DNA from 3 places in the Enterococcus sp. DIV0755b genome. Region 1 is predicted to be linked to each of the others. Evidence: predicted binding sites of a transcription regulator. Region 1 holds the regulator's gene; each other region holds the start of a gene.
The links. Region 1 encodes CtsR, which represses protease genes until heat stress. Its sites were predicted from a motif close to TTGGTCAAAAAAGGTCAAANA; they were not measured.
Positions count from the first base shown of each region.

Region 1 (3,278 bases):
ACGAGCAGCTGCTTCAAAGTTTTGATTTTGAATCGCTTCTTCTTTTTCACTCATTAAGTTAGCAATATCTTCTTGTAAGCCAATAATTTCAGAAGGTTCGTCAGCTTTATCTAAGCGGACTTTCGCCGCAGACTCATCCATTAAGTCAATCGCTTTATCCGGTAATTGCCGCGAGTTGATGTAACGTACTGATAATTGGACAGCTGCATGCAAAGCATCGTCAGAAATTTCAACGCCATGGTGTTCTTCGTAGCGCGGACGTAAGCCTTTTAAGATTTCTTCTGCTTCTTCAGGAGTTGGCTCATCAACTTGCACACGCGCAAAACGCCGTTCCAAAGCGGAGTCTTTTTCAATATATTTTTGATACTCATCCAGTGTGGTGGCACCGATTGTTTGCAATTCGCCGCGCGCTAACGCTGGTTTTAAAATATTAGAAGCATCAATGGCACCTTCTGCTCCCCCTGCGCCAATTAAAGTATGCAGTTCATCGATAAATAAGATAATTTGACCATCGTGATAAATTTCGTCAATGATTTTTTTCATCCGGTCTTCAAATTCACCACGATATTTTGTACCGGCTACAAGTGAACCCATATCTAACATCATCAAACGTTTTTGTTGCATATCTTCTGGAACTTCACCGCGAACGATTTGTTGCGCTAGCCCTTCTGCTATAGCTGTTTTACCAACACCTGGTTCGCCAACTAGAACAGGATTATTTTTAGTTCGACGAGAAAGAATTTGAATCAGACGTTTTACTTCTTTGCTTCGGCCAACTACAGGATCTAGACGATTTTCCCGCGCTAATTTAGTCAGATCACGAGCTAAACCATCAAGTGTTGGAGTTCCTTGTTGTGTTCCTTTTGTACCTTGAGTAGAACGACGACGGCCGCCTAAACTATTATTAGGGGCTTTGCTTTCGCTAACTCCCATTTTCTTTTTCAAAATTTGGCGCATTTTGGCTAAACTCAAACCGAGATTGATCATAATGCGAGAAGCTAAAATTTCATCATCTCGTAAAAGACCTAACAATAAATGTTCCGTCCCAATATTAGGAGCCCCTAGGCGTTTGGCTTCATCACCAGCATAAGCAAAAATTTGCTTTGCTCGAGGTGAATAAGGTAAATATGCACCGGCTGGATAAGATTTCATCGTACCATAACCAGTTAAGTGCTCAATTTCTTCTCTTATATCGTTTTCTGAAATATTCATTTCCCGCAAGACTTTACCGGCAATGCCGTCTTGTTCAATAATCAAAGCCAGTAACAAATGCTCTGAACCAACGGATTGATGTTTAAACGTTTTGGCTTCTTCTTGGGCAATCGTTAAAACTGCTTTGGCTTTTTCTGTAAATAATTCATCCATCTGACTCACTTCCTATCTTCATAACTTAATCGTTCCAACACCGCGTGGAGCATGCTAGCGCGAATTTCATCTTCATTTTTAAAATGTCCTAACGTATTTTTAGCTAAAGCAGCTAAAATCAAATTACCTTCAGTTTTTGTTAAAATATCTTCTTCATACAATTTTTGAATAATTGCTAATGCATCTTTTTCGCCTAATTCATCTGCAAAAAGCTGATCAACTTGCTCTAAGAAGCGATGATTATCTGAAATTTTAATTTTTTCAATCCGGATATAACCGCCACCACCACGTTTACTCTCTACTACATACCCTCTTTGAATGGTAAAGCGAGTATTAATAACATAGTTAATTTGGGATGGCACACAGTTAAACAAATCAGCCATCTCGGTACGTCGGATTTCGATCATTTCGCTATCTTCCAGAATTTTTTTCAAATAGGCTTCTATTAAATCGGAAGTATTGTGACGACTCATCATTCGTTTTCCTCCCTTGACTAATTCTGACCTTAATTATACCCAACTTAGTAAGATAATTAAAGGAACACGATTGTAACACAATATTCTGTTAAGAATTAGCCCTTATCTGGATAAAAGCGCAATTTTAGAGAAAATAAAAGAAACTTCTATCTTATTTTACCGTAAATCCCAAGAATGTAAAAATTAAAAAAGAAATCGTATAAACATGGAAACTAACTAATACGATTAATTTCCCTTTCTATTCATTTGAATAAATAATAATGCATAACTTATCTAACATAGCTGAAATATTTACAAATTCAAAACCACCACATGATTATACCAACATCACTTAGTTACGCAGAAGAAAAATTAGCGTAATATTTCAAATTTCAAGAAAACAAAAAAACGAAATCAGTAATATGATTTCGTTAAGACGCGCCCAAGAGGAGTCGAACCCCTAACCTTTTGATCCGTAGTCAAACACTCTATCCAGTTGAGCTATGGGCGCATAATTATTAAATTAAGTTTGATAATATTATAGCCTAAATTCTAAAAGAAAGAAAGACTAAAATAAAAAAATCGGGAAGACAGGATTCGAACCTGCGACCCCTTGGTCCCAAACCAAGTGCTCTACCAAGCTGAGCTACTTCCCGATAAAAAAATAAAAAGACTACGCGCCCAAGAGGAGTCGAACCCCTAACCTTTTGATCCGTAGTCAAACACTCTATCCAGTTGAGCTATGGGCGCATCTTATAATGCCGAGGACCGGAATCGAACCGGTACGGTGATCACTCACCGCAGGATTTTAAGTCCTGTGCGTCTGCCAGTTCCGCCACCCCGGCTTGTTTAAAGCAAAGCGGAAAACGGGGTTCGAACCCGCGACCCCCACCTTGGCAAGGTGGTGCTCTACCACTGAGCTATTTCCGCATGGTATTGATGCCGGCTAAAGGACTTGAACCCTCGACCCTCTGATTACAAATCAGATGCTCTACCAACTGAGCTAAGCCGGCCTTTTATGCGGGTGAAGGGACTTGAACCCCCACGCCGTAAGGCGCCAGATCCTAAATCTGGTGCGTCTGCCAATTCCGCCACACCCGCATATTTCTTATGAGCCGTACAGGGCTCGAACCTGTGACCCTCTGATTAAAAGTCAGATGCTCTACCAACTGAGCTAACGGCTCATATGGGGGTTAACGGGTTCGAACCGCTGACCCTCTGCTTGTAAGGCAGATGCTCTCCCAGCTGAGCTAAACCCCCATAAGTTCGCGTGGCGACGTCCTACTCTCACAAAGGGAAACCCTTCACTACAATCGGCGCTAAGAAGCTTAACTTCTGTGTTCGGCATGGTTACAGGTGTATCCTTCTCGCTATCGCCACCACACTATTTAATTAAGTGAATTTCATTCACTCAAAACTGGATCTTGAAGTTATCAAAACTCTTTCCGAGTTTTTTTT
Region 1 is NZ_JBIOQN010000001.1:471,549-474,826, forward strand. It holds gene IGI65_RS02375 (ATP-dependent Clp protease ATP-binding subunit) at 1-1,365, opposite strand, end outside; gene IGI65_RS02380 (CtsR family transcriptional regulator) at 1,371-1,838, opposite strand; tRNA gene IGI65_RS02385 (tRNA-Arg) at 2,258-2,331, opposite strand; tRNA gene IGI65_RS02390 (tRNA-Pro) at 2,403-2,476, opposite strand; tRNA gene IGI65_RS02395 (tRNA-Arg) at 2,497-2,570, opposite strand; tRNA gene IGI65_RS02400 (tRNA-Leu) at 2,580-2,665, opposite strand; tRNA gene IGI65_RS02405 (tRNA-Gly) at 2,679-2,750, opposite strand; tRNA gene IGI65_RS02410 (tRNA-Thr) at 2,761-2,833, opposite strand; tRNA gene IGI65_RS02415 (tRNA-Leu) at 2,840-2,921, opposite strand; tRNA gene IGI65_RS02420 (tRNA-Lys) at 2,932-3,004, opposite strand; tRNA gene IGI65_RS02425 (tRNA-Val) at 3,008-3,080, opposite strand; rRNA gene rrf (5S ribosomal RNA) at 3,089-3,204, opposite strand.

Region 2 (3,278 bases), 1.6 Mb from region 1:
TCAGAAGATCCGCTTTATGATGATCGGGTAAATATTTTTGAATCAGATAAAGACGGTTTGGTGAATACAGGGGCCCGTTTCTTACCTTCTGGAACATTTTATTTTGAAGAGTTAGAAAGTGCTGAAGGTTTTGTGATCGGAAATGAAGAAAAAAGAATTAAAATTGAAATACCCGAGTCTTGGTATGATGAAGAGGGAAATTACTTGCCGGTTTTAATTGATGGACAACCAATGTTAGAAAATCCTGATGGTGAGGTCCCTGAACAAGCGATGGAAGAAAAGACACCCCGTGTTTATAATATAAAAGAAACCACAACGGAGTCTTCCACCACGCCGCCAACTCAGACAGAAGAAACAACTATTACACCGACACCGCAAACGCCGCAAACGCCAACTAGTACGCGTAGTCGTTTACCGCAAACACTTGGTCAATTAGTCGATACGGTCGCTACAACTGCAAGACGGATGTTACCAAGAACCAATGAAGGAAAAGCAGCATTCTCTTTATTAGGAGTTGTTGTTGCAGGTGGGGCAGTCTTCTTATGGAAGAAAAAAAATGATAAAGATGATAAGTAATTTATATGAAAAAAGCCGGAGAAATTTGAAGTGATCTCCAAAAGTGAGACTTTTTCGGAGTAGAGAATTCTACTCCGGCTTTTTTTTTGCCAAATATTTTGACAGTATCAGACTTTTTTTCGTTGTTAAGAAAAAAGGAGAAAAATAGATGTATCTTGTCGTGAGTCCAAATCAATTAGGCTATTTTAAACCGGAAACAACAGCGGTACGGTTAAAAAATTTTTTAAAAAAGAGCGAAGATGAAAAACGTTTTTTAACTTATTTACACTTCATTGAAATTTGCAGTAAATTATTTATAAAAGTCCAGCCATTACAGCCTGAGTTATATCAAAATGAGGTTATTTCGATCTTTCAAAAAGAAAGATGGGAACCGTTTTTAGCAGAATACTTATTATTTTTTCAACCATTTTTTAAAGATGAACGATGGGTTTATATGGTGCGCAAGTTGCGGCAATTTCAACGCCTTTCTTTAGTCAGACTATTAAAGATGGTGTTTTTTTGCTACTGGGAAAAAATAAATGCAGTTGATGAATTGTGCCGAAAGTTTAACTATTCAGCTCTTGAAAATTCCAGTTAATAAAGGCAACAGATTTTTCTAAAAAGAATAAAAAAATTGTTATAATGCAGACTTAGTTTTTGACCTTTACTGACCAAATAGGTATAATATTGTTGTGAGTAAAAAATCTTCTTGCGGTATTTATGCCAAAATAGGCGGATAGTAGTATGATAGAAGTAGTAAAACTCACTTTAATGATGAACTTTAGGAGGAATGGCAAATGAATATTGAAAAAATGACGACAACGCTACAAGAAGCGATTGCACAAGCGCAACAGATTGCAGTGACCCGTCATCATCAAGAAATCGACATTGCTCATTTATGGAAAATTTTCTTACAACCCAATCATTTTGGGCGTAATTTTTATACAGATGCTGGTGTCGATGTGGCAGGTTTTGAACGAGAAGTCGACAAAGCACTTGATGAGTATCCTAGTGTTGCAGGTGGTAACGTCGCTTATGGTCAAAGTATGAGTCAAAATCTCTTCAATTTATTGAATGAAGCAGATCAATTACGGGAAAGTTTCGGTGATGAATTTTTAGCAACTGAAATTGTAATTTTAGCCCTTATGAAATTGAAAAATTATCGTTTGACGAAATACTTGACGAGTCAAGGTGTGACAGAAAAAGAATTGCGTCAAAATATTGAGTCAATGCGAGGAGGGGAAAAAGTGACCTCAAAAAATCAAGAAGAGCAATATAAAGCACTGGAAAAATATGGTGTCGATTTAGTTCAACAAGTTAAAGCTGGTAAAATGGATCCCATTATCGGCCGGGATGAAGAAATTCGCGATGTTATTCGGATTTTATCCCGCAAAACAAAAAATAACCCTGTTCTAATTGGTGAACCTGGGGTGGGGAAAACAGCCATTGTTGAAGGGTTAGCTCAACGTATTGTTCGCAAAGATGTCCCTGAAAATCTAAAAGACAAAACAATCTTCTCACTAGATATGGGTTCATTAATTGCCGGAGCAAAATTTCGCGGTGAATTCGAAGAACGATTAAAAGCTGTTTTAAAAGAAGTAAAAAAAGCAGATGGTCGTATTATTTTATTCATTGATGAAATTCATAATATTGTTGGAGCTGGTAAAACAGAAGGTAGTATGGATGCTGGTAATTTATTAAAACCCATGTTAGCTCGAGGAGAGTTACACATGATTGGTGCTACTACCTTAGATGAATACCGGCAATATATGGAAAAAGATAAAGCATTAGAACGCCGTTTCCAAAAAGTATTGGTGGCAGAGCCAACCGTTGAAGATACTATCTCTATTTTGCGGGGCTTAAAAGAACGTTTTGAAATTCATCACAGCGTTAATATTCACGACAATGCGCTAGTTGCAGCAGCGACTCTTTCTGATCGTTATATTACTGATCGTTTTTTACCTGATAAAGCAATTGATTTGGTAGATGAAGCGAGTGCTACGATTCGCGTTGAAATGAATTCAATGCCAACAGAATTAGACCAAGTCACGAGACGTTTGATGCAATTAGAAATTGAAGAAGCTGCTTTGAAAAAAGAAAGTGATGACGCTTCTAAGAAACGTCTCGAAATACTACAAGCAGAATTGGCTGAATTACGTGAAGAAGCCAATGCAATGAAGATGCAATGGGAAACAGAAAAAGAAGAAGTAAATAAAATCACGACAAAACGTTCTGAAATTGATAAAGCAAAGCATGAATTAGAAGATGCTGAAAATAATTATGATTTAGAACGGGCAGCTGTTTTACGTCACGGTACTATTCCCCAATTAGAAAAAGAGTTGGCGGATCTTGAGGAAAAAGGTATCGATGATCACGTACGTCTAGTACAAGAATCAGTGACAGAAGAAGAAATCGCAACTGTTGTTGGTCGCATGACGGGTATCCCGGTTACTAAGCTAGTAGAAGGGGAACGAGAAAAATTAATGAAGTTAAATGAAACACTTCATCATCGTGTCATCGGTCAAGACGAAGCGGTAAATGCGGTTAGTGATGCGGTAATTCGCTCCCGAGCAGGCTTACAAGATCCAAACCGACCATTAGGTTCTTTCTTATTCTTAGGTCCAACCGGTGTCGGGAAAACAGAATTAGCCAAAGCCCTAGCAGAAAACTTATTTGATTCTGAAGATCACATGGTACGAATTGATATGAGTGAATATATGGAA
Region 2 is NZ_JBIOQN010000001.1:2,032,906-2,036,183, reverse strand. It holds gene IGI65_RS09760 (pilin N-terminal domain-containing protein) at 1-576, shown strand, start outside; gene IGI65_RS09755 (hypothetical protein) at 725-1,153, shown strand; gene clpB (ATP-dependent chaperone ClpB) at 1,353-3,278, shown strand, end outside.
Region 2: clpB (ATP-dependent chaperone ClpB) is a predicted target of CtsR. The motif match lies at 1,210-1,230, and genes of this name have one in related genera.

Region 3 (3,278 bases), 1.2 Mb from region 1:
CAGTAACAAAAGCTTTAACGAATTTCCGGTCTAATTGTGCAGTATCACTTGGTGTTAAGTCGTGGGCAACCACAACAACTTCTTCATTAATCATTGAAGGATTTGGTAAAGTAACTCCTAATAAGTGTGCTAAGACACGTTTGGCAACGTCACGGATATCAGCTGCGCGTTCTTGCATGTAAGCATTGTCATCCATTGCTTCAAACATGCCAATATACATGTCAGTAACTTCTTTCAATGCAGCTTCTGCATTGACTTTGTTATCTTTCACGTTTTGTTTAATTTGACCAATCATTTCAGGGTCAGATAAGACCATCAAATGGGCGTCAAATACTTGAGCTTCTGCTTCGCCCAAACTTTGCGCTGCTTTTTCCCGAATTTGTTGTAATTCTTCAGTAGATTTTGCTAAAGCATCGTCTAATCTTTTTGCTTCTGCTTCAGTATCTTCTACTGAAATTTTGTTAAAGGATAAATCCGGTTGAACTAGCAGGTAAGCTTTCGCAACGGCAACTCCGTCACTGGCGGCGATCCCTTTTAGCATTTCAACCATTATTCAGATAATCCTTCTTTCTTCATTGTTTCAACGATTGCAGCCATTGCGTCTGCTTCGTCAGCACCTTCTGCTGTGATTGTTACGTCAGAGCCTTGGCCAACACCAAGAGACATAACGCCCATGATAGATTTAAGATTTACTGATTTGCCTTTGTACTCTAAGTTAATGTCAGAGTTAAATTTGCTAGCAGTTTGTACTAATAATGTAGCGGGACGTGCGTGAATCCCTGTTTCTGCAACTACGTGAAAATCTTTTTTTTCCATATTAATCGGTCTCCTTTGTGAAACAAGTTTTTTGTGAGGGTTTTCTTTTTTAATAGTGGAAATAAATCATCAAAAAAGGCCCTTTCAACTGTTAAGATTACCATTTTTTTTACAATCGTACAACCGTTTTCTCTCATATTAACTAAAAGATATCTAGTCCAATTAAATTTGAAAATTTTTCTTCCTTTATTTAAAGCAATTCCGATCTCTTTGTTATTAAACAAAAGATGCTGACTTACTAGCAAAAATTATCTTCTTATAATAGAAGCAGACAAATTACTTGCACCCTACAATAATTTTAGTATAATACAGTTATGGTCAATAAAGGTCAAAGATAACTTTGACTTGACCCCGCTTTTTAGGTGTATCTTTTTACTCATTAAAAAAAGCGCGTTACAATAATAATTGAAAGTAAATCCATGAAAGGTCGTGAATTATTTATGCTTTGTCAAAACTGTGGCAAAAATGAAGCAACCATTCATTTATACGCAAATGTAAATGGCCAAAGAAAGCAATTAGATTACTGCCAAAGTTGCTACCAAAAATTGAAAAATCAAACTGGTAGTCAAACAAATATGATGGCACAAGATCCATTTGGCTTTGGAAGTCTTGATGATTTGTTCCGTCAAATGTCGCAACAAATGCAACCAAGAAATCCTGGAGATCAAACTCCCCCTACCCAATTTGGTGGTGGCAATAACTTTAACGGTGGGCAACCCCCTCGTCAAAACCAAGGAGCCAACGGACTATTAGGTGAATATGGTATTAACATTACCGAACAAGCCCGCAATGGTGACATCGATCCTGTTGTTGGTCGTGACGATGAAATTAAACGTGTAATCGAAATTTTAAATCGCCGTACAAAAAACAATCCTGTTTTAATCGGTGAGCCTGGTGTTGGTAAAACAGCCGTGGTTGAAGGTTTGGCACAAAAAATCGTCGATGGCGATGTACCACAAAAATTAATGGATAAAGAAGTAATTCGTTTAGATGTCGCTTCTTTAGTTCAAGGTACAGGTATTCGCGGTCAATTTGAAGAAAGAATGCAAAAATTAATCGATGAAATTAAGCAAGCTGAAAATGTTATCTTATTCATCGATGAAGTTCACGAAATTGTCGGTGCTGGTTCTGCTGGTGATGGCAATATGGACGCAGGCAATATTTTAAAACCTGCTTTAGCCCGTGGTGAACTACAAATGGTAGGTGCTACAACCTTAAATGAGTACCGTATCATTGAAAAAGACGCTGCCTTAGAACGTCGGATGCAGCCAGTTCGAGTGGATGAACCTTCTGTTGAAGAAACAATTGCGATTTTAAAAGGTTTGCAACCACGTTATGAAGATTATCATCATGTAAAATATACTGATGAAGCAATAAAAGCTGCTGCAATTCTATCAAACCGCTATATCCAAGATCGATTCTTACCAGATAAAGCAATTGACTTACTAGATGAATCTGGCTCTAAGAAAAACTTAACTATTCAATTGGTAGATCCAAAAGCGATTGAAAAGAAATTGCAAGATGCGCAAGCACAAAAACAACAAGCATCCCAAGAAGAAGATTTCGAAAAAGCAGCCTACTATCGCGATCAAATTAACAAATTAGAAGAAATGAAAAACAAACAAATCAGTGATGAAGAAACACCAACAATCACTGAAAAAGATATGGAACAAATCGTCGAAGAACGAACAGGTATTCCTGTTGGCGAATTAAAAGAAAAAGAACAAACGCAATTGAAAAACCTTAGCCATGACTTAAAAGAACATGTTATCGGCCAAGATGAAGCTATTGATAAAGTAGCCAAAGCAATTCGTCGTAATCGGGTCGGTTTAAGTAAAAAGAATCGTCCAATTGGTTCATTTTTATTTGTCGGACCTACTGGTGTTGGTAAAACAGAATTAGCAAAACAACTGGCCTACGAAATGTTTGGTTCTGAAGATTCTATGATTCGCTTTGATATGTCAGAATACATGGAAAAACATAGTGTGGCGAAATTAATCGGTTCTCCTCCTGGTTATGTCGGTTATGAAGAAGCCGGTCAATTAACAGAAAAAGTTCGTCGTAACCCTTACAGTTTAATTTTATTAGACGAAATTGAAAAAGCCCACCCTGATGTTTTACACATGTTCTTACAAATTTTAGATGATGGCCGCTTAACAGACGCACAAGGTCGCACGGTTAGCTTTAAAGATACTTTGATCATCATGACAAGTAACGCAGGTACTGGCAATGTTGAAGCAAGTGTTGGTTTTGCCGCAGCAAGAGAAGGTGTTACTCGTTCTGTTTTAAACCAACTAAATAACTACTTCTCACCTGAGTTCTTAAACCGTTTTGACGGTATTATTGAATTCAAAGCTTTAAGCAAAGAAAACTTATTGCACATCGTAGAACTAATGCTACAAGAAGTAAACGATATGTTAGCTTCACAACATCTTCACATCACAGTACCAAAAGATGTCGAA
Region 3 is NZ_JBIOQN010000001.1:1,663,718-1,666,995, reverse strand. It holds gene ptsP (phosphoenolpyruvate--protein phosphotransferase) at 1-550, opposite strand, end outside; gene IGI65_RS07885 (phosphocarrier protein HPr) at 550-816, opposite strand; gene IGI65_RS07880 (ATP-dependent Clp protease ATP-binding subunit) at 1,257-3,278, shown strand, end outside.
Region 3: IGI65_RS07880 (ATP-dependent Clp protease ATP-binding subunit) is a predicted target of CtsR. The motif match lies at 1,131-1,151, and genes of this name have one in related genera.